DNA from 3 places in the Streptomyces sp. NPDC047453 genome. Region 2 is predicted to be linked to each of the others. Evidence: riboswitches for the same ligand, from Rfam matches in the RefSeq annotation. Region 2 holds a riboswitch; each other region holds the start of a gene.
What was found. Region 2 has a riboswitch for cyclic di-AMP ahead of ABZ818_RS09670 (hypothetical protein). Riboswitches for the same ligand answer to the same signal wherever they lie in the genome.
Positions count from the first base shown of each region.

Region 1: another riboswitch for cyclic di-AMP. It lies ahead of ABZ818_RS01935 (NlpC/P60 family protein); the one in region 2 lies ahead of ABZ818_RS09670 (hypothetical protein).
Region 3: another riboswitch for cyclic di-AMP. It lies ahead of ABZ818_RS16310 (C40 family peptidase); the one in region 2 lies ahead of ABZ818_RS09670 (hypothetical protein).

Region 1 is NZ_JBEYTS010000001.1:424,110-435,191, forward strand. It holds gene ABZ818_RS01915 (PP2C family protein-serine/threonine phosphatase) at 315-1,556, shown strand; gene ABZ818_RS01920 (LPXTG cell wall anchor domain-containing protein) at 1,776-2,480, shown strand; gene ABZ818_RS01925 (hypothetical protein) at 2,769-3,602, shown strand; gene ABZ818_RS01930 (hypothetical protein) at 3,748-4,095, shown strand; gene ABZ818_RS01935 (NlpC/P60 family protein) at 4,300-5,529, opposite strand; cyclic di-AMP (ydaO/yuaA leader) riboswitch at 5,537-5,717, opposite strand; gene ABZ818_RS01940 (bifunctional [glutamine synthetase] adenylyltransferase/[glutamine synthetase]-adenylyl-L-tyrosine phosphorylase) at 6,032-9,028, shown strand; gene ABZ818_RS01945 (phosphatase PAP2 family protein) at 9,064-9,906, opposite strand; gene ABZ818_RS01950 (LacI family DNA-binding transcriptional regulator) at 9,982-11,016, opposite strand.
Region 2 is NZ_JBEYTS010000007.1:163,749-174,830, forward strand. It holds gene ABZ818_RS09645 (helicase C-terminal domain-containing protein) at 1-2,313, shown strand, start outside; gene ABZ818_RS09650 (hypothetical protein) at 3,349-3,618, shown strand; gene ABZ818_RS09655 (cyclic GMP-AMP synthase DncV-like nucleotidyltransferase) at 3,963-5,315, shown strand; gene ABZ818_RS09660 (hypothetical protein) at 5,344-6,135, opposite strand; gene ABZ818_RS09665 (RNA-directed DNA polymerase) at 6,144-7,619, opposite strand; gene ABZ818_RS09670 (hypothetical protein) at 7,898-8,131, opposite strand; cyclic di-AMP (ydaO/yuaA leader) riboswitch at 8,135-8,351, opposite strand; gene ABZ818_RS09675 (NUDIX hydrolase) at 8,591-9,124, shown strand; gene ABZ818_RS09680 (helix-turn-helix transcriptional regulator) at 9,102-10,442, opposite strand; gene ABZ818_RS09685 (hypothetical protein) at 10,568-10,798, shown strand; gene ABZ818_RS09690 (hypothetical protein) at 11,050-11,082, shown strand, end outside.
Region 3 is NZ_JBEYTS010000015.1:50,987-59,388, forward strand. It holds gene ABZ818_RS16295 (ANTAR domain-containing protein) at 1-254, opposite strand, end outside; gene ABZ818_RS16300 (ATP-dependent Clp protease proteolytic subunit) at 438-1,073, shown strand; gene ABZ818_RS16305 (hypothetical protein) at 1,081-1,389, shown strand; cyclic di-AMP (ydaO/yuaA leader) riboswitch at 1,729-1,942, shown strand; gene ABZ818_RS16310 (C40 family peptidase) at 1,946-2,419, shown strand; gene ABZ818_RS16315 (ATP-binding protein) at 2,473-2,928, opposite strand; gene ABZ818_RS16320 (helix-turn-helix transcriptional regulator) at 3,156-4,016, shown strand; gene ABZ818_RS16325 (DUF397 domain-containing protein) at 4,052-4,282, shown strand; gene ABZ818_RS16330 (8-amino-7-oxononanoate synthase) at 4,331-5,458, opposite strand; gene bioB (biotin synthase BioB) at 5,607-6,854, shown strand; gene ABZ818_RS16340 (adenosylmethionine--8-amino-7-oxononanoate transaminase) at 6,847-8,145, shown strand; gene bioD (dethiobiotin synthase) at 8,147-8,402, shown strand, end outside.

The DNA of each region.
Region 1 (11,082 bases), on a different contig from region 2:
CGTCCTCGCGGTGCCGCTGACGCATGACACCCCGGATGAACTCGCCCAGCCACGACGGCAACGGTGGGCAGGCGGTCGATGGCCTTGAAGACCTGGTCGCGCAAGTCGGTGAGCATGTTTCAGAAAAAGTGTCTTCGGCCAGGTCAGATGGGGTTTCGAGCGCGACACCTTGATGCTCTTGAAAGCCGTCGTGGCGCTAGCCACGGTAGCGGTGCAGTGTGGAAGGCGTGGGCTCCAGGCAGGGACGTGTGGGTCTCGGGCAGCCGTGGCAGCCGAGCCACCCGCTGTTGTTCATCCCTGTTGTCCTCATCGTTGTGATCACTGCCGCGGACATCGCGACTGGGCCAACCATCGTTCTCAGCCCCCTGCTGGTGGTCGCGCCCACGCTCACCGCGTGGTTTGCGGGCCCCTGGACGACGGGCGGCATCGGGGTCCTGGCCATGGCGGGCGAAGCGGTCAGCGGCTGGCGCACCGGAACGCTGTCTACGCGGAACGTGGTGGTGGAGGTGATTGCCATCGCGGCGATCACCTCGTTGATCGTGGTCCTGTGTGCGGTGCGCGACCGGCACGCACGCCAGATGGCCCGGGTCCGGTCGGTCGCCGAGGCCGCCCAGCAGGTGGTGATGTGGCCGCTGCCGAGCCGGCTCGGCCCGCTGCGGCTCGCCTGTGTTTATCTGGCTGCCGAGGAGGAGGCCGAGATCGGCGGCGACCTGTATGCCGCCGCCCGCACCGGCAGCGCGGTCCGCGTGATGATCGGCGACGTGCGGGGCAAGGGCCTGCCCGCCCTGGGCGAGGCCGCCCTCCTGCTCGGCGCCTTCCGCGAGGCCGCACACCAGCACGCCTCCCTGCCCGACCTGGCTGCCTCCCTGGAACGGAGCATGACCCGCCACCTCGCCGACTTCGAACCGGAGGGCGAGGCGGGGGAACGCTTCGTGACCGCTCTTCTGGTCGAGATCGCCGACGCCGAGCCCCTGGTCCGCATGACCAGCTGCGGTCACCCGCCACCCCTGCTGCTCAGCCCGGACAACACCGTCCACGTGCCCCGCCTCCACCCCGGGCCCCCACTTGGCGTCGGCGTCACGGATCCCGACAACCACGTCGTGGATGTCCTGCCCTTCGGCCCTGGGGACACGCTGCTCCTGTACACCGACGGTGTCATCGAAGCCCGTGACCACAACGACGTCTTCTACCCGTTCGCGGAACGCGCAGCCCAGTGGACCGACCACCCTCCCGAGGCGCTGCTCGACCACATCGAACGCGACCTGCTCGCCCACACCGGCGGACGCCTCGGCGACGACGTCGCCCTCCTCGCCATCCGTCGTGCCCATATCCCCCATGACGGAGCGGAAGAAGGCGAAGATCGACAGCGGTACGAGCGGAATGCCGAGCCCTCCCCGGAGGTCACTGGCACGCTACGGGCGCCGCGGTCTCAGTTCCGGTCTCAGCCATTGCTCGTTCCGCACAAGATCGGACAACTCGTGAGCGTGCTCCCGCGCGAAGGCGGCGGTCGAACACTTCCACAAGAAGCCCAGGATGGGCGCCGCCACGGCGACTGACAGGCGCTCACAGAAACTTCAAATTCCCGTACAACCAACCCCACCGGTGAGGGATCTGATCACGTGAGTCAAACAGACTCCATGATCATTGGGCCTCGCGCCGAAGGTGAACCGCGAGGAGCGACCGGCGCCTGGCCCCTTTCTCCACCTGAGGAACGCATGCGTATACGAGCCACCGTGGCCGCCGTCTCCGGCGCCCTGGCCCTCTCCGCCCTCGCCATGCCCGCCGCGCACGCCACCGCTCCCGGTGACAACGGCACGGTGAAGATCCACGACGCCAAGACAGGCGAAGAGCTGCGCCGCAACGAACCGCACGTCTGCACCTTCTACCTCGACGCCTTCGGCTTCGACGCGGTCCAGAAGGTCGACTGGCACATCGAGGCCTGGGCCCCGACCGCCGCCACCAAGGGCGAGACCGTGAAGTCCGGAGCCATCACCCTGGATGCCGAGGGCCACGGCCGTACGGCGGACCTGTCCCTGCCCGACGGGCACTACAAGCTGTTCTGGAACTTCGACGGCGAGAAGGGGGCCGCCAAGCACAAGATGTTCTGGACGGACTGCAAGGGCTCCGAGGGCGGTGGTGGCGGTACGACGCCGTCCGCCTCGGTGCCGCCCTCCTCGTCGGAGTCGTCCTCGCCTTCGAGCCCGGCCGATGCGACCGCGCCGAGTGACTCCTCGTCGGAGTCGTCCTCGCCTTCGGGCCCGGCCGGTGCGACCGCGGCGCCGAGTGCCTCCTCCGGCGAGGGCGGGGCGGCCCCGTCCGCTGCCGCCTCCTCGTCCGCGCAGGGCGGCGGCGATCTGGCCGGTGATCTGGCCGAGACCGGTAGCAGCGCCCCGGTGGGCCTGCTGTCGGGTGTCGCGGCAGCACTGGTGGCCGCGGGCGGTTACCTGGTGCTGCGGCGTCGTAGGGCCTCCCGGGGCTGACGTCTGCAGTGAGTGGCGTCCTGGCCATCCTCTGTCCAGGACGCCACTGGCTGGTCTCGCGCTGATTGAAAACGTCCAGGTCACGGGCCAAGTCGGGCGCGATCGTCGGCCGGTCTTGAAAACCGTCGTGGCTCAGTCACGGTGGGTTCACATCCCACCTCAAGATCATTTGCGGGTGTCAAGTCACGGCATTCAGTGGCGTGACGACGCATGACCCGTTCGGGCTTACTCGAAACACGACCTCACCGATCCGGAGTGAGGCTCATCCACCGAAAGAAGGACGGTGCCGTGTTTCGAACGCGTAAGAGGATCGCCAAGGTCGCGGCCATCACCGTAACCGCCGCAGGGGCGCTCCTGGGCGGCGGCGCCGCCGCCCAGGCCGCACCCGCCACGACGCACGCGATCCTTCTCCTCATCTCCGGCTACTCATCGGACGGCAACGGTGGCAACGGCATCGCGGACAAGTCACCGAAGGAGATCCGGCACCAGGCGCACCAAGCCCTGCTCGGCGCCAAGTCCGTCCGTATCGCGCTGAAGGACACGGGGTCAGACGCCCAGAAAGGCAATCGGCCCAGCTCGGCGGACCTCTCGTACGACCAGGCCGGCTGCACCGGCTCGATAGCCATGGGCACCCAGGGCAGCTTCCAGATCGTCAAGCGCGGCACCGAAGCATGGATGAAACCCGACGCTACGTTCTGGAAGACGACCAAGGTCCCCGGCAGCGAGGGCACAGCAGGCGCGGAGCGCTTCAAGAACCGGTACATCCATGGCACGACCAACGACGCGATCTTCAAGAAACTGGCCGACGTCTGCAGCATCAAGGTCTTCCAGAAGCCCCTCGGCGGCGTCGCGCCGTTCACGGACGTCAAGAAGGGCACCGAGACCACGTTCAACGGAATGAAGGCCATCCCGCTGACCGGGAAGGTGGACGGAAGGGCGGCCACGTACTACGTGGCGACGCAGGGCAAGCCATACCTGATCGGGGGCACCCAGAAGGGCAACGGCACCGATCTGACCTTCACCCTGTCCGACTATGACAAGCCGATCCCGTCGGCGACACCGTCCGCCAACGAGTCGGTGGAGGTCTCCCAGCTGGAGAGCCAGCTTCAGGGCGCGTCCTGAGCCCATTGCTCATCGCCGTGCTTGCCGCGACCGCTGATCGTGCTGGGGAACGGTATGGCGCGTGGAGGGACGGGTGTGGCTCAATTGCCGTCGGCGGGACGCCGTGGGCACGACGGCGCGGAGGGGGAGGGCGGAAGGCGTCGTGGTGAGCGGGGACCGGCCGGTGATGTGGGCCGAGGCGGCCAGGGTGGCGGCGGGGTGCGTGGTGGTGCTCGCCCTCACGTGGGCCGCTCTGGAGTTGCTCGACGAGCGGCAGTTCCCGGTGGCCGCACCACCGGTGATGGTGCTGGGCCGGTGGTTCTACGACAGGCACCGTCACTGGGGCGCCGGTCTGGTGGCCACGGTCTCCGGCTCGGTCGTGGTGTTCACCTCGGTCGACCGGCTGCGACCTCATCTGGACCGGCTGCTCGCCGACACCACGGCGACCGCGGCGGGGCTGGTGGTCGCCATGGCCGTGTTCACGCTCTGCTCCCGCGTGCGGCGGAGGGCCTGACATGCCGTACGAGGGCGACGACCGACGTGGTGCCCGGCGTGGCCTGCACCTGCGTACCCACTGGCACCGCTGGTCACCGTGGCCGACATCTTCATCGTGGTGCCCTGGACCTGCGTGGCGCCGTCCCATGAAAGGGCCCGCACCCCCCGGTGCGGGCCCTTTCATGTCCGATGCCGGTGCCGGCACCGGGGTGTCCGGCGCGCGTTACGCGGGGCGGACGACGCTGTGGATCGGCATGTAGTAGATCGACTCCTCGCGGACGTTCGTGCCCGGGCGCGGCGCGTGGATCATCATGCCGTTGCCGATGTAGATCCCGACGTGGCTGATGTCGTTGTAGAAGAAGACCAGGTCGCCGGGTTTGGCCTCGGAGACGGGGACGGTCGTGCCGGCCTCCACCTGGCTCCAGGTGGTGCGCGGCAGCGAGATTCCGGCGGACTTCCAGGCGGCCAGCGTGAGCCCGGAGCAGTCGTACGAACCGGGGCCGGTCGCGCCCCACACGTACGGCTTGCCGATCTGGGCCCGCGCGAAGTCGAGGACCTTGGCGGCCTTGGCGGCATAGCCGGTGCTCGATCCGGCATCCGTGCTCGTGCCCCCGCCCGTACCCGTGCCCGAGCCCGTGCTCGATCCCGAGCTCGTGCCCGTTCCGCTGCTCGCCTTCGCGTCGGAGCTCTTGGCCGCCTGCTCCTCCTTGCGCTTCTGCGCGGCCGCCGCCGCCTCCTCCGCCGCCTGCCGGCGGGCCAGCTCCGCGGCCTTCTGCCGGGCGATCTCCTGCTTCTTCTTCTCGATCGCCGCCAGTCGCGCCTTCTCCTCGGCGGTCAGCGTCGACAGCAGATGGCGCGCCTCGCTGAGCTTCGTCTGGACGTCGAGCTTGCTGGTCCTCAGATCGTCCTGCGAGGTTGTCAGCGACTCCAGGATCTTCGTCGCCTCGGTGCGCTTCTTCGTCGTCGCGAGCTGCGCGGTCTGGTAGTCGTCGACGGCCTTCTTCTGGCGCTCGGTGAGCTGTCTCATCAGATGGTCCTGGTCGAAGTACTGCTGGGGATCCTTCGCGAGCAGCAGCGTCGCGGTGCCGGACATCCCGCCCGTGCGGTACTGGGCGGCGGCGAACATGCCGAGCTCGCGCCGCGCCTCGTTCAGCTTCGCCGTGCGCTTCGCCACGTCGTCGAGGAGGCCGTTCACGCGTGTGCGCTGCGTGGCGGTCTTCTCCTTGGCCTCGTTGTACTTCTCGGTGGCCACTCCGGCCTGGTGGTAGAGGTCGTCGACTCTCTTCTGCACCTCTTCGAGGCTGGGCTTCCGGGGCTGCGCGGGCGCGGCGTTCGCCGTCTGGGACAGCAGCGCCACGGAGGTGAGGGCCGCGGTCGTCAGACCGAGGGCCGGGGACGTGCGCAGTCCGGCGATCCGGGTGGCCGTGGTCCGGGCTTTGCGGTGCGACGCCAAGGGTGGCGCCTCCTTCCATAGACCGCCTACCGGGTTAGCTGTCGGGTTCGGGCGGGTGGTCGGAAGGGCTGCCCTACCGTCCCGTGCGCGCTGTGGGGGACACGCGAACGGGACCGATTCACCCCAGGGATGAGTGGGTCCCCGGCTCCGGCTGCCGTGAGGCGCACCGGATTCGGCGCAGGCCACCCGTCCCGGCGTTGTTCGCCGGCGGGGGTACGGGGTGCCCGCCGGGCACGCTAGCCAACGCTTGTGACTGCTGTGAAGGTTGGTGCGTGATATGTCCGCTACGTTTTCGTGACTTTCACGGTACGCATACGGTTGGCTGCACTCCGATGTTTTCGGGACCGTCGGACCGTACGTGCGGTGGGCGGCGGGTGTCCCCGTTTCCGGAGCTCCCCGACGACCTCCGACCGGCGCGGAAAACGGGACCGCCGTCAGGGCTCAGGACCGGGAGTCCGGATAGGCTCTGGCCAGGACGGGCTTGATCCGACGGGAGGCCGGGATGACGGCGCCGGGGCGCAGGAGCAGTACCTTCACGCGGCTGCTGCGGCACGGCTTCATCCATGCCTCGGACGCAGAGCGGCTGCTGGACGGGCCGGAGCTCGCGCCGCTGAGGGACGATCCGGTGCTGCTGGAGGCGCTGGGCGCCACAGCCGACCCGGATCTCGCGCTGGGCGGGCTGGTCCGGCTGCTGGAGGCTCAGCCGGAGTCCAAGGCCCGCCGCGAGCTGCTCGACACGCTGATAGCGGCCAAACCGCTGCGCGACCGGCTGCTCGGCGTGCTCGGCGCCTCCACCGCCCTCGGCGACCACCTCGCCCGGCACGCAGGCGACTGGCGGGCGCTGGTCACCTACGAGCCGCGCGACCTGCACCCGGGCGTGGAGGAGTTCGAGCACGGGCTCGCCGAGGCCGGCGATCCGGTCGCGCTCCGCGTCGCCTACCGGCGCTGCCTGCTGTCCATCGCCGCCCGCGACGTGTGCGGCACCACGGATGTCGCCGAGACCGCCGCCGAGCTGGCCGACCTCGCCACTGCCACTCTGCGCGCCGCGCTCCGGCTCGCGCGGGCCGCCGCGCCCGAGGACGACGCGCTGTGCCGGCTCGCGGTGATCGCGATGGGCAAGTGCGGCGGCCACGAACTCAACTACGTCTCCGATGTCGACGTGATCTTCGTCGGTGAGGCCGCGGACGGCGCCGACGAGGTCAAGGCTCTGCGCGCCGCGACCGCGCTCGCCTCGCACATGATGCGGATCTGCTCCGAGACGACCGTGGAGGGCTCGATCTGGCCGGTCGACGCCAACCTGCGGCCCGAGGGCCGCAACGGGCCGCTGGTGCGCACCCTCAGCAGCCATGTCGCCTACTACCAGCGATGGGCCAAGACCTGGGAGTTCCAGGCGCTGCTCAAGGCCCGCCCGGTGGCCGGCGACCTGGAACTGGGCGGCCAGTACATCGCCGCGCTCGGCCCGCTGGTCTGGCAGGCCGCCGAGCGCGAGAACTTCGTCGCCGACGTGCAGAAGATGCGCCGCCGCGTGGTCGAGACCATCCCCGTGGGCGAGGTCGAGCGCGAGCTGAAGCTCGGGCCGGGCGGCCTGCGCGACGTCGAATTCGCCGTGCAGCTGCTTCAGTTGGTGCACGGGCGGACCGACCCGTCGCTGCGCAGCGGCTCCACCCTCGACGCGTTGCAGGCACTGGCCGCCGGAGGGTACGTAGGCCGTGTGGACGCCGTGCAACTCGACGACGCCTACCGGTTCCTGCGCTCCCTGGAGCACCGCATCCAGCTGTTCCGGCTGCGGCGCACCCACCTCGTCCCCGAGGACGAGGCCGATCTGCGCCGGCTCGGACGGTCGCTCGGCCTGCGCAGCGACCCGATCACCGAGCTGACCCGTGAGTGGAAACGGCACACCAGTGTCGTACGCCGGCTGCACGAGAAGCTGTTCTACCGGCCGTTGCTCGACGCGGTCGCCCAACTCGGCCCCGGCGAGGCCAGGTTGAGGCCGGAGGCCGCGCGGGAGCGGCTGGTCGCGCTCGGGTACGCCGATCCGGCGGCCGCGCTGCGGCATCTGGAGGCGCTGGCCTCCGGCGTCACCAGGAAGGCGGCCATCCAGCGGACCCTGCTGCCCGTGCTGCTGGGGTGGTTCGCGGACTCCGCCGATCCGGACGCCGGGCTGCTGAACTTCCGCAAGGTGTCGGACGCGCTCGGCAAGACCCCCTGGTATCTGCGGCTGCTGCGGGACGAGGGGGCCGCCGCCGAGAACCTCGCCCGGGTGCTGTCGGCCGGGCGGCTCGCGCCCGACCTGCTGATGCGCGCGCCGGAGGCCGTGGCACTGCTGGGCGACGGCGACGCGGGCGGCCTCGAACCGCGCGGCCGCGCCCAGCTGGAGCAGGAGGTCCTCGCCGCCGTCCGCCGCGCCGAGACCCCCGAGCAGGGCGTCACGGCGGCGCGCGGCGTACGGCGGCGGGAGCTGTTCCGCACGGCCGCCGCCGACATCGTCGGCTCCTACGGCACCGAGACCCGGCCAGCCGAGGCCGACCAGGGCGCGCTCGTGGACCAGGTGGGCGGCGCGGTGTCCGACCTGACGGCGGCGACGCTCGCCGGCACCCTGCGGGCGGTCGTGCGCAAGGGATGGGGGGACACTCTGCCGACCCGGTTCGCGATCATCGGTATGGGGCGGTTCGGCGGACACGAGCTGGGCTACGGCTCGGACGCGGACGTGCTGTTCGTGCACGAGCCGTGGGAGGGCGCCGACGAGCGGGAGGCCGCCGAGGCCGCGGCCCGGGTGGTCGCCGAGACGCGGCGGCTGCTCCAGATCCCGAGCGCGGATCCGCCGCTGCTGGTCGACGCGGATCTGCGGCCCGAGGGGAAGTCCGGGCCGCTGGTGCGCACGCTCAAGTCGTACGAGGCGTACTACCGGCGGTGGTCGCTGGTGTGGGAGTCCCAGGCGCTGCTGCGGGCCGAGCCGGTGGCCGGGGACGAGGACCTGGGGCGGCGGTTCATCGAGCTGATCGACCCGTTGCGGTATCCGCGCGGCGGGCTGAGCGAGGAGGCGGTGCGGGAGATCCGGCGGCTGAAGGCCCGGATGGAGTCCGAGCGGCTGCCGCGCGGCACCGACCCCAAGCTGCACACCAAACTGGGGCCGGGCGGGCTGTCCGACGTGGAGTGGACCGTGCAGCTGCTCCAGATGCGGCACGCGGCGGGGGAGGCGTCGCTGCGGACCACACGCACGCGGGAGGCGCTGACGGCGGCGCGGGAGGCGGGACTGGTGTCCCCGGAGGACGCCTCGACGCTCGACGAGGCGTGGGTGCTGGCCACCCGGGTGCGCAATGCGGTGATGCTGGTGCGGGGCCGGGCGGGGGACACGTTCCCCACCGAGTCGCGGGAACTGGCCGCGGTGGGACGGTACCTGGGATACGGGCCGGGGCACGTGGGCGACATGCTCGACGCGTACCGGCGGACGGCACGCCGGGCCCGGGCGGTCATGGAGGAGCTGTTCTACGGTTCGTGAAACGGCGGCTCGGCGCCGCCGGCACCACTACGGAGCTACGCCTCCGCCGGCCGCAGCGCCGGCGTCAGCCGCGGCAGCGCGTGCGGCAGCGCCCCGTACCAGGCGCGGGCCACCGTGAATCCGAAGGAGAGGCACAGGACCCCGCCGACCGCGTCGAGCCAGAAGTGGTTGGCGGTGGCGACGATGACGACCAGGGTGGCCACCGGATAGAGCAGGCCGAGGACGCGCAGCCACGGGATCGTGCACAGGGTGAAGACGGTCAGTCCGCACCACAGGGACCAGCCGATGTGCATGGACGGCATCGCGGCGTACTGGTTGGACATGTTCTTGAGGTCGCCGGAGGCCATGGAACCCCAGGTGTGATGGACCTGGACCGTGTCGACGAAGTGGCCGCCGGTCATCAGGCGCGGGGGCGCCAGCGGGTACAGGTAGTAGCCGAGCAGCGCCACGCCCGTCGTCACGAAGAGGGTGAGCCGGGCCGCCGCGTAGCGGCCGGGGTGCGTGCGGTACAGCCACACCAGGACGCCGATGGTGACCACGAAGTGCAGCGTCGCGTAGTAGTAGTTCATACCGATGATCAACCAAGTCACTGAGTTCACGGCATGGTTGACCGAGTGTTCGACGGCGATGCCCAGCTGGTGCTCGGTGTTCCAGACCCAGTCCGCGTTGCGCAGCGCCTTGGCCTTCTGCTCCGGGACCGCGTTGCGGATCAGCGAGTACGTCCAGTAACTCACCGCGATGAGCAGGATCTCGAACCACAGCCGCGGCCGGCGGGGAGTGCGCAGCCGCTCCAGGACGGTGGGGGACTGCTCGTCCGTGACGAGGGGCGGAACGGCCTCTTCCCGGCCTTCCAGTCGTGTCACGGTCGAGTCACCCATAGGCACAGAGTCTGCCAGAAAAGCGTTCGTCCACCGATCATCCCCCGGCCGGGTTCCGTTCGCATGTTCTCCGCCTCAGGGACGAGGGCGGTCCCCAGGGGCCGAAGCGGTCGAACCGCGCACCACCAGTTCCGGCATGAACACGAACTCGCTGTGCGGTGCGGGCGTCCCGCCGATCTCCTCGAGCAGCGTGCGCACCGCCGCCTGGCCCATCGCCGGCACCGGCTTGCGGATGGTCGTCAGGGGCGGGTCGGTGAAGGCGATCAGGGGGGAGTCGTCGAAGCCCACCACGGAGACGTCCCGGGGGACCTCCAGGCCGCGCTGCCGGGCCGCCCGGATCGCGCCGAGCGCCATCATGTCGCTCGCGCAGACGATCGCCGTGCAGTCCCGTTCGATGAGCGCGGTGGCCGCGGCCTGGCCGCCCTCCAGGGTGTAGAGGGAGTGCTGGATCAGCTCCGACTCGACGACGTCCGGGGCCAGGCCGAGCTGGTCCCGCATGGCGCGCACGAAGCCCTCGATCTTGCGCTGGACCGGCACGAAGCGCTTCGGGCCGAGGGCCAGGCCGATACGGGCGTGCCCCAAGGAGGCGAGGTGGGTGACCGCCAGGGTCATCGCGGCCCGGTCGTCGGGGGAGATGAACGGCGCCTGCACCTTGGGAGAGAAGCCGTCCACGAGGACGTAGGGCACGCCCTGGGCGCGCAGGCGCTCGTAGCGCTCCATGTCGGCCGTGGTGTCCGCGTGCAGACCGGAGACGTAGATGATCCCGGCGACCCCGCGGTCCACCAGCATCTCGGTCAGCTCGTCCTCCGTGGACCCGCCGGGGGTCTGGGTGGCGAGCACCGGGGTGTAGCCCTGCCGGGTCAGCGCCTGGCCGATGACCTGCGCCAACGCGGGGAAGATCGGGTTCTCCAGCTCCGGGGTGATCAGGCCCACCAGGCCCTCGCTGCGCTGCCGCAGCCGCACCGGGCGCTCGTAGCCGAGGACGTCGAGGGCGGCCAGCACGGACTGGCGGGTGGTGGCGGCGACGCCCGGCTTCCCGTTGAGGACGCGGCTGACGGTCGCTTCGCTCACTCCCGCCTGGGCGGCGATGTCGGCAAGCCGTGTGGTCACATGACCGGACTGTACCGGTCGGCCCCCGCCCTGCACACCGACGGGGCGCCTGGTGCGAGCCGTTGA
Region 2 (11,082 bases):
CGGCTGCGCCTGGTGCGCACGGCCCGCGAGCTGCTCGCGCCGTCGCCCCAGCACCCGTCCCCGACCGGGCTCGGACCGACGGTGCGGGAGGCCACGGCGGGCATGTCGCCGGGACGCATCCAGGAGATCGTGGCGACCACAGGACTGCCCTCGACCCACGACTCCGTCTCCGCCGTCGCCTCGCTCACCGACCTGTTCACCGACCGCCAGCGGATGTCCGCGCTGCTCGCCGGGCTGCCCGCCGACTCCCTCGAGGTGCTGGAGCGCCTGGTGTGGGGTCCGCCCTACGGCCAGGTCACCCCCGACCCGGCGCCGCGTCTGCGCCGGCTGCTGGACCGCGGACTGCTGCTGCCCACGGCGCCCGGAACCGTCGTCCTCCCCCGCGAGGCGGCCCTGCACCTGCGCGCGGGCCGCGCCCACCGCGCGCCCGAGCCGGTGCCGCCGGCCGTGGCGGCCGCCGCGACCCACGGTCCACAGGTTGTGGACGCGACGGCGGCCGGGCAGGCGTACACCGCCCTGGCCACCGTGGAGGAACTGCTGCGGGACTGGGACGAGGGCGGCCCGAACGTACTGCGCGCGGGCGGACTGAGCGTGCGCGACCTCAAGCGCACCGCCGTCGCCCTCGACGTGCCCGAACCGGTGGCCGCCTTCTGGGTCGAACTCGCCTACGCGGCCGGTCTGCTCGCCTCCGACGGCGAGGCCGACGAGCGGTACGCGGCGACCCCGGCCTACGACGAGTGGCTGGAGCGGCCCGCCGCCGAACGCTGGGCCCACCTCGCGGCGGCCTGGCTGGCGGCCACGCGGACCGCGGGTCTGACCGGCGGACGGGACGCCAAGGACCGGACCCTGTCGGCGCTCGGCCCCGGCCTCGACCGCTCGGCGGCACCGGAGGTACGGCACCGGGTGCTCACCCTGCTCGCGGGGCTGCCGCTGGGCGCCGCACCGGCCGGTGAGTCGGTGCTGGCCCGGCTGCGCTGGGAGCACCCGCCGCGCGAACCGCGGCAGGAGGACGACCTGCGCGGCCGCCTCGCCCGGTGGACGCTGTCCGAGGCGGAACTGCTCGGCGTCACCGGCCGGGGCGCGCTGTCCGCACACGGGCGCGCGCTGCTCGGCGCGTCCGCACCGGCTCCCGCGGAGGCGGAGCCCGCGCCCGGGACGAGCCCCGCGGGCGAGGGCGGGCACGGTCCCGCCGCACGCGCGATGGCGGCCACGGACGCGGCCGGGGCCGCGCCCGCGAGCCCCGGAGACAAGCTGCCCGTCCACAAGCACCGCCGGCCGGAAGGAACCCCCGGCACCCCGGAACCCCAGTCCCCGCCCACGCCGGTCTCCCCCCTCTCTCCCATCACCCCCGTCGCCCTCGCCTCCGCCGCCGAACAAGCCGCCGCGGCCCGCGTCCTCGCCCCGCTCCTGCCCGAGCCCCTGGACCACGTCCTGCTCCAGGCGGACCTGACCGCGGTCGCGCCCGGACCCCTGCGGCGTCCGCTCGCCGAGACGCTGGGCGTGCTCGCGGACGTGGAGTCCAAGGGCGGCGCGACCGTCTACCGGTTCACCCCCGCCTCCGTACGCCGCGCCCTCGATGCCGGCCGCACCGCCTCCGACCTGCACGCCTTCCTCACCGCGCACTCCCGTACGCCGGTGCCGCAACCGCTGGCGTACCTGATCGACGACGTGGCCCGCCGGCACGGCCATCTGCGGGTCGGCGCGGCCTCGGCGTACCTGCGCTGCGACGACGACGCGCTGCTGAACGAGATCCTCGCCGACAAGCGGTCCGCCGCGCTGCGCCTGCGCCGCCTCGCGCCGACCGTGCTGGCCGCGCAGGCCGACCCGGCCGCGCTCCTGGAGGGCCTGCGCGCGATGGGCTACGCCCCGGCCGCCGAATCCGCGGCGGGCGACGTCCTCATCACCCGCGCGCACTCCCACCGCACTCCGCCGCGCACCGCCCCCGAACCGGTCCCGGAGGGCCCGCCCGCCCCGGACGCCACGCTGCTGTCCGCCGCGATCCGCGCGATCCGCGCCGGCGACCTGGCCTCCACCGCCCCGCGCAAGCCGACCACGGTCACGCGGGAGGACGGCGAACTGCCCCGCACCGGCTCCGCCGAGACCCTCGCCACCATGCAGGCCGCCGTCCTCACCGGCGAGGCCCTGTGGATCGGCTACGTCAACGCCGAGGGCGCCGCCAGCCAGCGCGTCATCGCGCCGATCCGCGTCGAGGGCGGCTTCGTCACCGCGTACGACCACACCGCGGACGAGGTCCGCACCTACCCCCTGCACCGGGTCACGGGGGTCGCCGAGCTCGCGGACGACCAGCCGTGATCCGCCTCGGATAGGGCAGACTGGACGTTTGACCACACGGAAAGGGCGCTGCGCGTGAATGGTCCCCTAATCGTCCATACGATCAGGCGTGATGCACACACTAAGGGATAGGTCCGAGCTCTGGAGCGGTTTACCTCACAGCGTTCGAGCCTTCTACCTTCTGATCCGTAGGATCGGGCACCACGCCGCGAGGAGGGCTGACGGCCTCCCGTTCTGATCGTTCAGGTTAGCGATCATGCGCGTCTGTGTGCCGTCGTTGCCGTCAGCGCTGCCGTCAACTCCGAACGGTGGCGCCTCCGCCACGACGGCTTCGGGCCCGCCCGCCTCAGCTCCAGCCGCACCGGCCCCGACGCCCACTGCAGCAGTCGCTGACGGTAAAACCGGGCGGAACCGTCAAGCATCGAGTGACGTCAACACGTCAAGCATCAAACCAAGTTGGACAGCAGCGTAGGAACGACTGAGTTACAACTTCCTTCACTGGTTCAAGCCCCGGCTCCGCTGCGCGCTGCGCCGACGCGCGCCCACTGGTGGATAGGGCCGGTGGCCATGAGTCGATCACCGCATACGCGGACGGTCAGAACAGAGCCTCCGGCGGGGGATCGGCCGGCACCGGGATGGAGGGGGCGCCGTCGCCGACTGCGGGTTCGTAGTGGCGTGCGGTGATGGATTGAGCCCGGAAGTGAGACCAACCAACTTTTTGATTTTTGTGATCTCAATCACTGTTCAAACTGGTACATAAATAAGCAAGTTGACTTTATACAAAACGCGAGCCTCAGGTTCGCGTCCTGCTTTGTCAGTGGGGTGTGATATGAGAATGAGTCCTCGCAGGTCAGGCAACTGACGCGTGATGGCCTAAGTTCGCCTAAGTCAGCCTAAGTTCGTCTCACCTGGAGTGCCGCGTACAAGTCGGCGACTTGACCCTGAGGAGCACCTACCCTCAGGAGCGTGTCATACCTTGTAAGCACCAACACCGAAGGGCGCGCCCGCCTTTGGGAAGAGGCTCCGGGCGCGCCCTCCTGACAACCAAGGAGGACCATGCCCATCCCGGGTCTCGGTGGACTGTCGGCGCTTGACACCCACCTGCTTGCAACTCTCGCACGAGGGACTGACAGCCGCAAGAAAATCACGCTGCCGCTGGCTGTGGTCATGGCGTGCGTGATCAACGGTGACACGACGACTGGCGTTCTGCGTCAGGCCACCTGGCTGGTGGTTGCGGTGGTCGTTCTGATCGTCGTGCAGGCGATTGCTCTGCACCTCCCGCAGCTGCGTTTCAAGCCGACCGTTACGCCTGACATCGATGGCTGACATCAACAGCCGCGTACGGGGCTGGATCGGGGCGGCCTGCGGCGTCCAGCGCTAGGGCGCTGAACAGACGGGCACCAAGCCCGTTGGGTCGCCTCGAAGCCTTGACCCCGCACGGGCGCCGTCCTCACTGTGGGCCGGCGCCCGTCAACTTGACTCGGTTATTGAGTCTCCGCCGACCTCATCGGCGACCAGAAGAGCCCAGCAATCCGGGAAACAATTCGAGACGCGCAACAACCCGTTACCCACAAGCCGCTCGAATGCATCACTGATGCATCGTCACAAATAGGGGTAGGGGCGTGATCGGGATCCCACGACTGGCAGCGCGCAAAACAGGAGAAACCGACATGAAGCTGATTAAGCACTTCAATTCATTTCTAGCAGAGCATGTCAACCTGTCTGAAGTTCGCCTGCACACTCTGGATTCCCGAGTGAACAGCATTTCTAATTTTCTCAAGAATGGCGAGAATCCCGTCTCCGATCGCTACATTGGAATAATTCCTCAGGGATCCTACGCCCATAGAACCATGATCGACCCTGTCGGCAAGTACGACGAGTTTGATGCCGATGTATTGCTAGAGATGGACGAAAATCTAGACTGGTCCCCAAGAGACTACGTGGAGGAGCTGTACAAGGCATTTCGAGCAAGTGGAAGATACCGGCACATGGTGAGTCGACATGCACATTGCGTGAAGGTTGACTATGCAAATGAGTTCCACATTGATGTCGTCCCCTATCTTGAACGGCACGGCAGCTATTACGTGACAAATCGCGACGACGATGTATTTGAACTAACGAATCCAGAAGCCTTCAACGAATGGCTGGATGAAAAAAACAGGATCACAACCGGCCGACTCATCAAGGTGATCCGACTTTTCAAATATTTGCGGGATTACAAGAACACCTTTTCGGCCAGGTCAATCATCCTTAACATCCTTCTCGGCGGCCGAGTGAACAGCGTGCTGCTCCTAGGAGACCCCAAGCGCTACAGTGATTTGCCGACTGCATTCATGAACATCCTTTCGGACCTGAACGATTACCTGCAAGCCAATCCGCAGATGCCAAGCGTCGACGATCCGAGTTGCCCTGGGCAGAACTTCAATCATCGCTGGAGTGAAGACCAGTATCAGAACTTTCGCAACAGAGTCCAGCTCTACTACACCTGGGCCCGCGCAGCGTACGATGAGGAGGGCCGGGACGAAAGCATCCGCCTATGGCGCAAGATCTTCGGTGATTCTTTCGCCGAAACATCAGTGGCTCCACTTGCAAAATCTACGACAGCATCGTTCACGGCGCGCGATCTCACAGATACTGAGCAATTCCTCGATCGCGATTACGGAATTCCTGAGATTCTGGACGCAAGATATAGGGTCAGGCTCACGGCCACTGTGAGGGCAAAGCCCGGGTTTCGTACTTTCAATCTACGCAGGCATGGGAACGTTGTTGGGCGCGATCGAAATATTGAGTTTCGAGTCTCAGAATGCACAGTGCCTGGCTCGTACCAGATATATTGGAAGGTGAAGAACACGGGGGCAGAGGCTATGTCAGCAAACTGCCTCCGAGGGAAGATCGAGCAGGATGACGGTTCTCGGTATCGCAGCGAACCAACGAAGTACCAGGGAAAGCACTATGTTGAGTGCTACGTCGTCCAGAATGGAGTATGTGTCGCGAAAGACCACCAGGTGGTCATAATCAAATAGCTGCCCACCGATCGGAAGCCTGACAACCTCAGAGGATCCGCTGACTGTGTGCAGAAATCTCGATCGAGGGAGGCTGTCCAGGAACTATGCCTCGGCGCTTGATCTGGTCAGCTGACACCCATGCGACCTCAGGGTTATGGGCTGACGCTAGATTCCTAAGGGCCTGCGTTTGCTCTGGGGTCGGGACAAGTTCGTAGATGTCAGCCACGAGGATCTCGTAAGCCTGCGCCCATTCGCTCCACCGAATGGGGTCCACATCGCGCCGTAGGTAGTTGTGCATGATATGGGGAAATTCGTCCGGGGGCAGGATTTGTGAGGCCAGCAGTTCCTCTTGAAACTCCCGCCAGGGAGAATCTTCACGGCCCAGCCGAGAGTCAAACCAATGAAAAAACTTATAGAGGTGCCGCCCGGGGACTCGTACGCGCAAGTCTCGATAGCTAGCCGCGTCTACTGGAATTAGATTGTCGTCAGTTACACTCATATCGGCAAGAATCCCACTGCCCTGCGGCGATACCTTATGGACCCCGCCAACCGGCTGAAACTGATTACGCCACCGAGAGCCGCGAATCAAAAGATACTTGCCGTCCACATAAATCTTGAACAGGTACGAGGTGGAAATCCGCACAGACTGCTTCCGGTAGCGGAGCGAATACCAAAGGGTCCGCAATTTTTCCCGGTTTTGCATGATCTGCTCAACGGCCGGAACCGCCAACCCCATGCTGAGACCAGTCGTCATATTGACAACGGTCGAGTTAGTGATAAAGAAGCTAGCTACCCCAGAGGCGACGGCAAGCAGGAAGTAGATGATAAGCCGCAGCACGGGAACTCCTATCGCGGTAGTGGCACTAGCGGATTTCCGAGCAGGTATCGACTAACCCATGTGAGTTGCGACCGAGAGCCGGCTAGAGCCTCTAGAAGCGGGCGGGATACGGATCTCGCTTCATACATCGCAACGAGGAGGGCGCGCCTTACGTTCACGTTCGCCTCATTCTCAAACTCGCGTCGCAGGAGCTGCCCGTCAGCGATGGTACTTACTCTTCCTAGGTAACGGGCAGCGAACTCGCGCGGTAGGCTCGACTTATTCTTGTCCCCCAATATACTCCAAGCCAAATCGCGGATTTCCGTGGAATTGATGCTTAGCCGTGCAGCTGCTTGCAGTAGCCGCTGTTCCAAACTGTCGTACTGATGGCCAGCTGCGCGCTGCATAGCCGATACATAGGCCCTAGTAGTAGCTGAAAGTCGATTCGGGAAGCATTCCAGATATCGAATGAGCTCGCTTGCTAAGTGGTGACTTTCTTTTAGGTTACGCAATACCCAGGGAATTGCTCGATCGTCGCTATGGTTTCCCATGCGAAAAAGAGAGAACTTGACGTCTCGATCATTCTGTTCATCCTCGGTCGCCGCCAGGAATAGCTTATAGAGTCTTTCTTCTGCTCCTACTTCACCGATTCTGAGTCCGTAAGCAATTGCGTCTTTTTCCAGGCTCTCTAGCTGGGATACAGCGGATACCGGGTCGTAGATATCAGTTTTCGTCATCGACATGGATAGGCGACGCGACCGCAGAATGGAATTTACTTCCAAAAGGGCGTCACGCAAGGATTCGCGCTCTGTGTCAAATATCATCATGTCGTCGGAATACCGCAGGTACTTGAAATTGGCGCGATGTACGAACTCATCTACTGGCAACATGTAGAGGTTCGCTAGAATCGCCGAGGCATCCGGTCCCTGAGGTATCCCCCATGCGCGACTAGACGACTGAAACATGCGGAGCCAGGAAATCAATCTGTCGGTAACCCATGGGTTTGCCCCTGCTGATTGAATGTCCACTGCGAGGGCGCCTACGTCAATGTGCTCATAGAAAGAGACAACATCCGTGCGGGCTAGCTGAAACGGTGTCTTGCTGATCATCTTGACACCACGCTTTTGCATGGCCACCCACGAATCGATCGGTTTCCAAAAGGACTTACCGTTTTCCCCCCACCTTGCGCTGTAGACGCTATCGTGTAGTTGTTTTTCGACTAGTTCAGCAATAGAAAAGATCAGCGTGTCATAGACGAGTCGGTCATGCACTGAAAGTCGCGAGATTGGGCGTACTGCTACCGCATTCTTCGGTAGGTCTAGAACTTCGACATATTCAGGTCCGACTTGGCCACTTTGCAAGGAATCAATTACGGCGCGACGGACGTCACCCCATGACGCATCTATGTCTGCCCAATTGATGATGTCAGGTATCTCAGAGCGTCCGCGGCCGCGCAATAGGCGATTCCATGCATCATCCAGATTGACCCAGAAGGGACGCCCCATAGTCCGCTGTTCTCCCCTCCGATCAGACCCCCACGATCAAGCACAAGCGTAGTAGAGCAGGGAAGCCGTAGACCACCTGAGCTTCCCAAGCTGATGGCTCACGGGCGGTTGTCGCAGGCCGGCCGAGGCCGTTTCTCTCGTTCGACAGCCCAGTAGCGTGGCTGAGGTCGACAGGGACACACCGAGGCACACCAGCAGAGAGACCCCGGCCTGTGCGCCAGGGTCTCATCCACGTTCGTCAACGTTCTCTCACGGGGTCTCCGTGATGAACTTGCTGATCAGGGCCAGATGTAGCCCAAGATCATGAAGAAGAGAACCGCGAGTCCAACGGCCGTTCCGCCCGCTGTCTTAATGGCCTCGTAGTACGACACATCCTCCATGGTCCGATGGAGGACGCCCGCAAAGATTCCAATGATGATCGCGATCAGGACCGCGATCAAGGAATCGGTCTTCTTGTTCCTCGGGGACTGGTGAGGAACGGGAAACTGCGGGGTGTTCTGCGGCGCACTCATGCGCAACCCTTCGTCTGCCGCCTACGAAGGGATGACCTGTCGGATTCGGGCTGGCGAAGTTGCCCGGCCGCGTTGCCTTGCCGCGGCTTCACCCCAAGGGTGCTCAGACCGGTCGTGGCGTGACCGTTCCAGCGACCCGTCGTGCTTGGGTCCTCCGTTCCTGCCTCGCCATACGTCGCGTTGGCATCCAGGCGTCGGCAGGACTCGGCGCACGCCCAGACCGCCCCACCTACGTCGGTGGGGGCTTGTCGTCAGACATGGAGCTTGGCTCACGAATGTCCGAAAATCCCAACCGATCAAGAATTTGTGGGGTTAGTCACCTCTCTCCTCGCTCGGGTGGACAGCCCGACCAAGCCGGTGAGTGACGGATCCTGGGCGAGGACGTGATCACGCTCAAGAGCTGCGTCCGTCTCCGGGACGGTCTGAGATCCTGGAGACCGATCGAGAGGGGCCGCAGGTATGGAGTGGAAGACCCACGGTGAGCGACAGATCTACACCAACAAGTGGGTGAATCTGTGTCTGGTCGACGTCCAGCAGCCTGATGGGCGCAGGTGGGAGTACCACGTCGTTCGCCTCCGACACCTGGCCGTAGCCGCCGTGGTGAATGATCGTCAAGAAGTCCTGATGATGTGGCGTCACCGCTTCATCACGGACTCGTGGGCCTGGGAGTTGCCCATGGGCCTGGTCGAGGACGGCGAGACCCCGGAAGAGGCAGCGGCCCGCGAGGTCCTGGAAGAGACGGGCTGGCGCCCTGGTCCCATCAAGCCCCTGATCTACGCCGAGCCGGCCAACGGCATCACCGATTCACAGCACCACGTCTTCCGCGCGGATGGCGCCACCTACGCCGGGCCGCCCACGGAAAAGAACGAGTCCGACCGCATCGAGTGGATCCCCCTCTCGGAGGTGCGAGGGATGATCGACCGCCGGGAGATCGTGAGCAGTGGATCGCTCGTGGGTCTGCTGTACCTGCTCATGGATGAAGCGATCCGCTGACCGGTGGGAGGAGGGCCCGTAGCCTCGCCTCGAAGGCCAGGGCTACGGGCTCTTGCCTGTGTGGTGCCAACTGGTCGTAGAACTCCCTGAGATGGCCGGACACCCGCTCGGAGGCCACCGCCGACGCAGGCTCCAGCGCTTGCGTGGCGGTGTGGCACGCCTGATCAAGCTTGCCTTGGTCCAACTGCGTACGAGCAAGCCAGAACGCGTGAAACGCGCGGCCGCGCTGGTTGGTGCGGTCCTCCCGCCGCAGAGCATCCGCGATCAATGGTTCGGCAGTTGCTGCTTCGCCCAGTCTGCCGTGGGCGATGCCCGTGTCCACGATGAGCTTCGGCTCGTCGAAGTAGGCCACCCATGACGGGTCCGGGTCTCTCGCGTGGATCTGCTCGAAATGGCGGTGTGCTTCCCCGATAGCCCGGTGCGTGGAATCCCGGTTGCCGAGGGTGGCATGAGCGAAGGCTTCGCGCATGGACAGCATGGACAGGACGCGTGGGGTGGTGCCGAGGGCTGAGCGGGCCTGGTCCTGGGCGGCGGTCACGAGTGCGAGTGAGTCCGCGGGCTTGTCCTGGTACGTGGCCTGCAAACTCATGCAGGCAAGGACGTTGGCCATGAACTGACGGTCGTCGATTTCCTTGGCCAGGTGCAGGGCTTCGGTGAAGTACGCACGGGCCTGGTTGTACTGACGGGCGTCGAAGTAGGTCCAGCCGGTGAGGCGCGCCAGCTCGGCCGCGATTCCGTACAACCCGTTCTGGATGGACGGCGGTCGGCTCTCCTTCAGTAGCCCGACCACATATCGGAGCTGGCCGACGATGGCCGGCCTCAGAGCCTCACCGCCGTGCTGGTTGTCGCGTCGCCAGTAGTCCTCGATAGACGACCGGAAGGCCTCGAGTGTGGCTGCGCTCAAGCTCGTTCGGGTGGCCAGCGCCAGGATGCTGTCCACGTCCGGACCTGGCAAAGAGTCCGGGGTCTGTTTCTCCGGCTCCGGCTGCTGAGGCGCCTCGCGCTCGGTGACTACGAGAGCCTGGGGAGTCTCCCAAGGCCGCCGGGCGAGCCCAAGCATGTCCCCTGGGATGCGCAAGCCATCCGCGATGCGCTCAATGACATCCATGTGGAGTAACTGGCGTCGGCCTGCGATGACTTCGCCGACTCGGCTGGGCGTCAAATCGCACCGTCTGGCGATCATTGATGGGTAGATGCCCGCCCTGGTCTTCACCAGCCGGAAGACTTGGGCGAAGTCCCGTCCCCGGCATGCGTTGATCATCTCGGGATCCGTGAGCAGCCTGGCTGGCAGTTCCTGCGGCCGGTCGGCGTCGGGCATCGGGCAAGCTCCCACACTGCGAGGGCTACGCAACGTCGCTGGTTCTCTACTTGCCGCGATGTTACCCAAGTTGGGTAATCAGCCTGACCTTTCGGCGCCGGTCTCCGGATCGCGATGCTCCTTGCATGGCGAGCAAACAGCAGACCAGACCAGGCATCGGTGAACTGGCGAAGGACAGCGCCAGGGGACGTATCGGCGTCGTCATGGGTGAGGTCGGCGGCCGTGTGCAGATAAGGCCGATTGGTGGCGGCACGGAGTGGGATGCCGTGCCGGACAACGTGGTGGCGCTGAGTGCGCGGGAGGAACTGAGCGCACGCCTGGCCGTCAAGAACGGCAACAGTCGGGGTGGGCTGTGATGCGCGCCATCGGCCGGTACGCGGGTGTCCTGTTCATCATCATGATCAGCGGGTCCTGCGGCCTGGTGATCGGCATGGCTCTCGCCATCGGCCAGTAGACCGGCCGCCCCGACCGGGTGCCAGTTTCCCGGCTTCCCCGTCCCCGTTCGGGACTGGCCATCCAAGCCCGCGTCCTAGTCGTCCATGAGCCGGGCTCGGCGACCCATGCGGGCGGTAAGTGCCACGCACCGCTACACACGAGGAGTACTCGCATGACGGCAACAGCGAACGATCAGAGGACCGGT
Region 3 (8,402 bases), on a different contig from region 2:
AGCACGTGCTCGGCCACCGTGCGCAGCTTGGTGTTGGACCGCTGGGAGACCTCCCGCAGGACCTGCCAGGCGTCCTCCGGCGGGATCTGCCCGAAGGTCACCACGGCGCCGATCGCCTGGTCGATGACCGCGTGCGAGGTCAGGGCCCGCTGGAGCTGCTCGATCTCCTGGTGCAGCCGCTCGTGCTCGAGCACCGGATCGGTGGCGGAGAGCGGCGGGAGAGGGTGCCGCTCGGACATCGCGAAGAACACCATGACCAGTCCCCTGGGTCGTCGAGCGCCCGTGCTTCCAGCTTCACCCCGGAGGACGCCGTGCACGACCCGAGGCCGTTCCCGCACCCGGCCCCGGAAAGCTCGCCGCGACTTACGTACGTCCTGTACATTTTTTACAGAGGCCGCTCCGACCGGAGACGGCACCGCCGCATGGAGGGGTGCGCCATGACGCGACCGTCCGCCCGCTACGTCCTGCCGGAGTTCACCGAGATCACCAGCGCCGGCCGGCGGTCCCTGGATCCGTACGCGAAACTGCTCGAGGAGCGGATCGTCCTCCTCGGCACACCCATCGACGACACCGCGGCGAACGACGTCATCGCGCAGTTCGTCCACCTGGAGCACCGGACGCCCGACCGGGACATCTCGCTCTACATCAACTCCCCCGGCGGCTCGTTCAGCGCGATGCTGGCCGTCCACGACACGATGCGGTACGTGTGCTGCGACGTGGAGACGATCTGCCTGGGCCAGGCCGTCGCGTCAGCGGCGGTACTACTGGCCGCGGGCACCCCGGGCAAGCGGTACGCGCTGCCCGGCCCCCGCGTGGTGCTGCGGCAGCCGTCGCTGCCCGAGCCGGTCGAGGGCCAGGCGTCCGACCTGGCGATCCAGGCGGACGAGCTGACACGGGTGCGCGCCCGCCTGGAGGAACTGCTCGCGCGGAGCACCGGGCGGTCCGCCCGGCAGGTGCGGACCGACCTGGAGCGGGAGCAGGTGCTGGACGCACAAGAGGCCCTGAAATATGGATTGATTGACCGAATCGCCCAGACCCGCGGGGGCACGCGTACCGCGCCGGACGCGGGGTGAGCCGCCGATGCTGCCACCCGAGCTGCCGCCCCTGCCGGCACTGACCCGCGCCGAGGCGGAGCTGATCGACCGTTACCTGGAGGCGGCCGACTTGCTGGGCCGCGTCAACCCGGGCCGGCCCGGAGACACCTACCGGGCCCTGAGGGCCGCCCAGGCGCTCGTCGGCAGGGCGATGGAGCTGCGGGACACGCTGGCACTGATGCACCGGCGGGGCGAGACCGAGCTGCACGCGGACACTCTGGCCCGGGCGCTGCGAGTGCTGGACGGCGAGCGGCGCACGGCCCGTGTCACCCTGCCGCCCGACTGCGGAAGTTGACGTCATCCACAGCCGCGGTCTCGGCGGGTGAAGGAGCCCGTCTGTCTGGACACGGGGTGAAATCACCCCGAATGACCGACCGCCTTTCGGTGTAGGTTCAGCTCCCTTTTCGGGACCGCCGCAGTTGCGCAACACGCCTCCCCGGATGGCGGAATGAGGTGTTCCGGTGCTGGTCCGGGGGTCGTCGCGGGAGGGGGCAGCCGTTCGATCGCGAGGGTGTCCACCCGAACGGGCGCGTGGTGAGTAACAACACAAACACGCGGTTCCATTGGGATTTTCGGACATCCGTAGGTGAAGATCCCTGTCTGACGACAAGCCCCCGCCACAACGGCGGGGCGGTCCGGGCGGACGCCGAGTCCTGCCGCCGCCCGGATGACCGGTCGACAGGAGTGGATCGGCAGGAGTGGAGGACCCAAGCACGACGGGTCGCCGGAACGGTCACGCCATGGCCGGTCCGAGCAGCCCTTGGGGTGAAGCCGCAGCAACGCGGCCGGGCAACTTCGCCAGCCCGAATCCGACAGGTCATCCTTCACAGGCGGCTGACGAAGGGTTGCGCATGACTGCGCTCAATCGTGTCCCGTCGCTGATGGCCCGGGCCGGCACGGCCTCGGCTCTGACCCTGGCCGCCGTGAGCGGCTCGATCGTGGTCCCGGGTGTGGCCTCCGAGGCCTCGGCCGCGACGACCGCGAACACGGCGCTGCGGATCGCGGCGTCCAAGCAGGGGTCGCCCTACCAGTGGGGCGCCACGGGGCCGCGGAGGTTCGACTGCTCCGGGCTCACGCTGTACTCGTTCAAAAGGGCGGGCAAGACGCTGCCCCGCACGGCCGCACAGCAGTACAACAAGAGCCGGCACATCTCCGCGGGCAGCCGCCGAGCCGGGGACCTGGTGTTCTTCCACTCGGGCTCGAACGTGTACCACGTGGGCATCTACGCCGGCAAGGGCAAGATCTGGCACGCCCCGAAGACCGGGGACGTGGTGAAGCTCCAGAAGATCTGGACGAAGAGCGTCTGGTATGGCCGGGTGCGCTGACCCGGCCGCAATGCGGTGCGGTGGCGGAGCTTCGACGTCGTCACCGCACGTTCCTACGGTTCCTGACCCGCGGCCGCCACCGGGCGGGCGGGAACCGTCCACGGAAGTTCGATGCAGACCGTCTTGCCGCCCTCCCGGGTCGGCCGCACGGTCAGACTGCCGCCGCACTCGGCGGTGAGCCACCGGATGATCACCATGCCCCGGCCGTTGTCCTGCTGGACGGCGGCCGGCAGGCGTTTCGGGAACCGGGGGTGGCTGTCGGTGACCCCGATGTGCAGTCGTTCGTCACGCACGAGGACGAGGTCCACCGTGAAGGTGGGTGACTGCCCGAAAGTGTGCTGTACGGCGTTGGTGGCGAGTTCGGAGACGATGAGCCGGACCGTCTCGGCGGTGTCCGCGGCCGGCGGCAGGCCCCACTCCGCGAGCGTGCCGGCCACATAGGCACGGGCCGCGCAGACCGAGGCGGGATCGCTCGGCAGAGTGACGGATGCTTCCAGATGGTCTGCCATGGCGACGTCGTCCCTTTCCCACAGGGCCGGAGTCCGACACTGAGCGGATGATTCGAGTACGGTCCCGCACTGGTGCTTCGCCGTCAGACTGCCATCAGCACTCCGCTCTCGGTGGCGATCCACCGAGATATGCATATATCTGTCGCTCAATGCGGTGAACTCTGCGACGGCAGACCGTATCCGGAGCGGGTCGCGTGGAGCGTTCAGAGGGAGCGAGGGAGTAGCCCATGCAACACGGTCCCGAGGTGCGCCGCCGGAAGCTGGGCGCCGAACTGCGCGCCCTGCGCACCGGCGCGGGTCTCACCAGCGGTGAGGCGGCCCGCCTGGTCGGCTGGCACCAGTCGAAGGTCAGCCGGATCGAGACCGGCACCAGCGGGGTGAAACCGGCCGATGTGCGCTCACTCCTGGACGCGTACGCGGTCCACGACGCCCAACTGCGCGAGTTGCTCCTGGTGCTGGCGGGGCTGGACGACGGCGGCGACCGGCACCACTGGTGGCACGCCTATCGCGGAGTGCTGCCGCCGACCTACCGGGACTTCATCAGCCTGGAGTCGCAGGCGAGCGGGATGCGCACCCTGGAGACCTCGGTCGTCCCCGGCCTGCTCCAGACGCCCGAGTACGCGCGCGCGGTCACCCGGGCCGCCGTGGACGGGCTCGACGAGGACCGGCTGGACGCGCTGGTGGAGGTGCGGCTGGCCCGCCAGGACGTGCTGCGCTCGCGACCGCCGCTGGAGCTGGACGCGGTGCTGGACGAGGCGGTGCTGCGCCGGGAGGTGGGCGGGCCCGAGGTGATGAGGCGGCAGTTGGAGCGGCTGACGGAAGCAGCCCGGCTGCCCCAAGTACGGCTCCAGGTGTTGCCGTTCGCCGCCGGCGCCCACATCGGCATCACCGGCCCTTTCGTTATCTTCTCATTTTCGAACGCTTCTGATCTGAACGTGGTGGTTCTCGACCACTTGACGAGTAGCCTCCACCTCGAGCGGAAAGAAGACCTAGAGGCCTACGCCGAGGCCTTCGACACCCTGCGGCTCCACGCCCTCTCGCCCGAGGACTCGTTGGACTTCATCGCCGGGATACGCCAGACCCCCTGACGGCGCACAACCGCGTACCGCGTTAAGGAGGCACCATGTCCGCTCCGCCTCGGCACGTACCTTCCAGCACCGATCTGCACGGCGTGCGCTGGCTGCGCAGCAGCTACAGCACGGGAGCCAACAACTGCGTCGAGACGGCCCGGCCCGCCACGGGACCGTGGGCCGGGCTGCTCGCCGTGCGCGACTCCAAGGCCCCGGCCGGGCCCGCACTGCTCTTCTCCCCCGCGAGCTGGGCAGGCTTCATGGCTGCGACACACCGCACCTGACGGACAATCCGGTCAACGCCCGGTGACACCCGGCCATGTCACGCCGACTCATGGTCGTGTTCCACCGATCACCCGTACAGCGCGTTCGATCTGCGCCCCGGAGAGGTCCGCGCGGGCGGTCAGCCTCAGCCGTGAGATGCCGTCGGGCACGGAAGGAGGACGGAAGCAGCCCACGGCCAGCCCGGCCGCCCGGCAGTCGGCCGCCCACCGCACGGCCCGCTCCGGGGACGGCGCGCGCACCGAGACCACCGCGGCGTCCGGACGTACCGCCTCCAGGCCCGCGGCGGTCAGGCGTGCGTGGAGTTCGGCCGCCACGGCACGTGCGCGTGCCGCCCGCTCCGGCTCGCGGCGCAGCAGTCGCAGCGCCGCGAGGGCGGCCCCCGCGGCCGCGGGGGCGAGACCGGTGTCGAAGATGAACGTCCGGGCCGCGTTGACCAGGTGGTCGATCACCCGCGCGGGCCCGAGGACGACTCCGCCCTGGCTGCCGAGCGACTTCGACAGCGTGGCCGTGACGACCACATCGCCGGCGCCCGCCAGCCCGGCCGCGTGCGCGGCGCCGCGGCCGCCGGTGCCCAGGACGCCCAGCCCGTGGGCGTCGTCGACGACGAGACCGGCACCGTGCTCCCGGCAGACCGCGGCGAACTCCGCCAGCGGGGCCGCGTCGCCGTCGACCGAGAACACCGTGTCCGACACGAGCACCGCCGGGCCCTCGTGCGTGCCGAGCGCCTTGCGCACGGCGTCCGGGTCGGCGTGCGCGACGACCTGCGTCGTGCCCCGGGCCAGCCGGCAGCCGTCGATGAGCGAGGCGTGGTTGCCCTCGTCGGAGACGACGAGCGAGCCGTGCGGCGCGAGCGCGGTGACCGCGGCCAGGTTCGCGGCGTATCCGGAGGAGAAGACCAGCGCCGCCTCGAAGCCGCAGAAACCGGCCAGCTCGTGCTCCAGTTCGGCATGGAGTTCGGTGGTGCCGGTGACCAGCCGGGAGCCGGTCGAGCCGCCGCCCCAGGTGCGCGCCGCGGCCGCGGCCCCCTCGGTCACCTCCGGATGGCGGGCCAGCCCCAGGTAGTCGTTGCCGGCGAGGTCGAGCAGCGGCGAGTCGGCGGGGCGGGGCCGCAGGGTCCGTACGAGTCCGGCCCGGCGGCGTGCGTCCGCCTGCTCCTCGATCCAGCCGAACGCCATGGGTCCTCCGGGGCATTTGTAGGCAGTGGACAGACCCTAGCGGCAGGGCCGGCCGCCCATGATGTGGCAATACCCACATGTCGATGTGCCCGTCGTTGTGCGGAGTCTCCTTGGCCGCGGACCGGGCCGTAGGACAGGATCAGCTCTCATGAACCTGCTGAACACGCTGGTGGACAAGGGGCTTCGGCGCGAGTCGCCGACCCGCGGGGAAGCTCTGGCCGTACTGGCCACCTCGGACGACGACCTGCTCGATGTGGTGTCCGCGGCCGGGAAGGTGCGCCGCCACTGGTTCGGCCGGCGGGTGAAACTCAACTATCTCGTCAACCTCAAGTCGGGCCTGTGCCCCGAGGACTGCTCCTACTGCTCCCAGCGGCTCGGCTCGAAGGCCGACATCCTCAAGTACACCTGGCTCAAGCCCGACGACGCCTCCAGGGCCGCCGCGGCGGGGCTGGCGGGCGGCGCCAAGCGGGTCTGCCTGGTGGCCAGCGGGCGCGGCCCGACCGACCGTGACGTGGACCGGGTCTCCGACACCATCAAGGCGATCAAGGAGCAGAACGAGGGCGTCGAGGTGTGCGCCTGCCTCGGACTGCTCACCGACGGCCAGGCCGAACGGCTGCGCGAGGCCGGGGCCGACGCCTACAACCACAACCTCAACACCTCCGAGGCGACGTACGGCGACATCACCACCACCCACACCTATGCCGACCGGGTGGACACGGTGAACAAGGCGCACGCGGCCGGGCTGTCCGCCTGCTCCGGGCTCATCGCCGGGATGGGCGAGAGCGACGAGGACCTGGTCGACGTGGTCTTCTCGCTGCGCGAGCTGGACCCGGACTCCGTTCCGGTGAACTTCCTGATCCCGTTCGAGGGCACACCGCTCGCCAAGGAGTGGAACCTGACCCCGCAGCGCTGCCTGCGGATCCTGGCCATGGTCCGGTTCGTCTGCCCGGACGTGGAGGTGCGGATCGCGGGCGGCCGCGAGGTGCACCTGCGCACCATGCAGCCCCTCGCGCTGCACCTGGCCAACTCGATCTTCCTCGGCGACTATCTGACGAGCGAGGGCCAGGCGGGCAAGGCCGACCTGGAGATGATCGCGGACGCCGGGTTCGAGGTGGAGGACGCCGACCAGGTGACGCTGCCCGAGCACCGGGTGGCGGCCGGGGGCGGGTGCGGGTCGCACGACGGCGCGGGGTGCGGGTCCCACGAGGGCTCGGGCCGCTGTGCGCACGAGGGGCCGGGGTGCGGGTCGCACCAGGGTGGCGGGGTCTGCGGTTCCGCCGCGGCACCGGCGGAGGAAACGGCGTCGGCACCGGCCGCGACCGGCAGCGAGCCGCGTACGGATCTCGTCGCCGTACGCCGCCGGGGCGCCGGAACGGACCTCGCACCCAATGCCTGAACCGCACACCACACCCGGCCCGAGCGTGCCCGAACTGCTGGAGCTCGACCGGCGGCACGTGTGGCACCCGTACGGACCCATGCCCGGCCGCCACGAACCGCTCGTCGTGGAGTCGGCGAGCGGGGTGCGGCTGCGGCTCGCGGACGGCTCGGGCGAACTGGTCGACGGCATGTCGTCGTGGTGGGCGGCGATCCACGGCTACAACCACCCGGTGCTGAACGAGGCCGCACGGGAGCAGCTGGAGCGGATGAGCCACGTGATGTTCGGCGGGCTCACGCACGAGCCCGCCGTCCGGCTCGCGAAGCTCCTTGTCGACATGTCACCAGAGGGCCTCGAGCATGTGTTCCTCTCCGACTCCGGTTCGGTGTCGGTCGAGGTCGCGGTGAAGATGTGCCTTCAGTACTGGCGCTCGCTCGGCCGCCCGGACAAGCGGCGGCTGCTGACCTGGCGGGGCGGCTACCACGGGGACACCTGGCAGCCGATGTCCGTGTGCGACCCCGAGGGCGGGATGCACGAGCTGTGGACCGGGGTGCTGCCGCGCCAGGTCTTCGCGGACGCGCCGCCGGCCGAGTACGAGGAGGCGTACGCCGACCATCTGCGGGAGACGGTCGAACGGCACGCCGGCGAACTGGCCGCCGTGATCGTCGAACCCGTGGTCCAGGGCGCGGGTGGGATGCGCTTCCACTCCCCCGCCTATCTGCGGGTGCTGCGCGAGGTGTGCGACGCGCACGACGTGCTCCTGGTGTTCGACGAGATCGCGACCGGGTTCGGGCGCACCGGCGCCCTGTTCGCGGCGGAGCACGCCGCCGTGACGCCGGACGTGATGTGCGTGGGCAAGGCGCTGACCGGCGGCTATCTGACGATGGCGGCGACGCTGTGCACGGCGCGGGTGGCGGACGGGATCTCGCGGGGCGAGGTGCCGGTGCTGGCGCATGGGCCGACGTTCATGGGCAACCCGCTGGCGGCGGCCGTGGCGTGCGCGTCGATCGGGCTGTTGCTCGGCCAGGACTGGCTCGCGGAGGTCAAGCGGATCGAGGCGGGCCTGCGGGACGGACTGGCTCCGGCGGCGGAGTTGCCCGGTGTGCGGGACGTACGGGTCCTGGGTGCCATCGGAGTGGTCCAGCTCGACCACGCGGTGGACATGGCGGCGGCCACCCGGGCGGCCGTGCGCGAGGGCGTGTGGCTGCGGCCGTTCCGTGACCTGGTGTACACGATGCCGCCGTACGTCACCGGTGACGTGGACGTGGCACGGGTCGCGCGCGCGGTGTGCGCGGCGGCGCGGGAGGGCTGAGATGCCGGTACTGGTGATCACGGGAACGGGCACGGAGGTCGGCAAGACGGTGGCGACGGCCGCCGTCGCCGCTGCGGCCGTCGCGGCCGGGCGGTCGGTGGCCGTGCTGAAGCCCGCGCAGACCGGCGTGGGGCCGGGCGAGCGCGGGGACGCCGACGAGGTCGCTCGGCTGGCCGGTGCGGTGACGGCGCGCGAACTCGCCCGCTATCCCGAGCCGTTGGCGCCCGCGACGGCGGCCCTGCGGGCCGGGCGGGCGC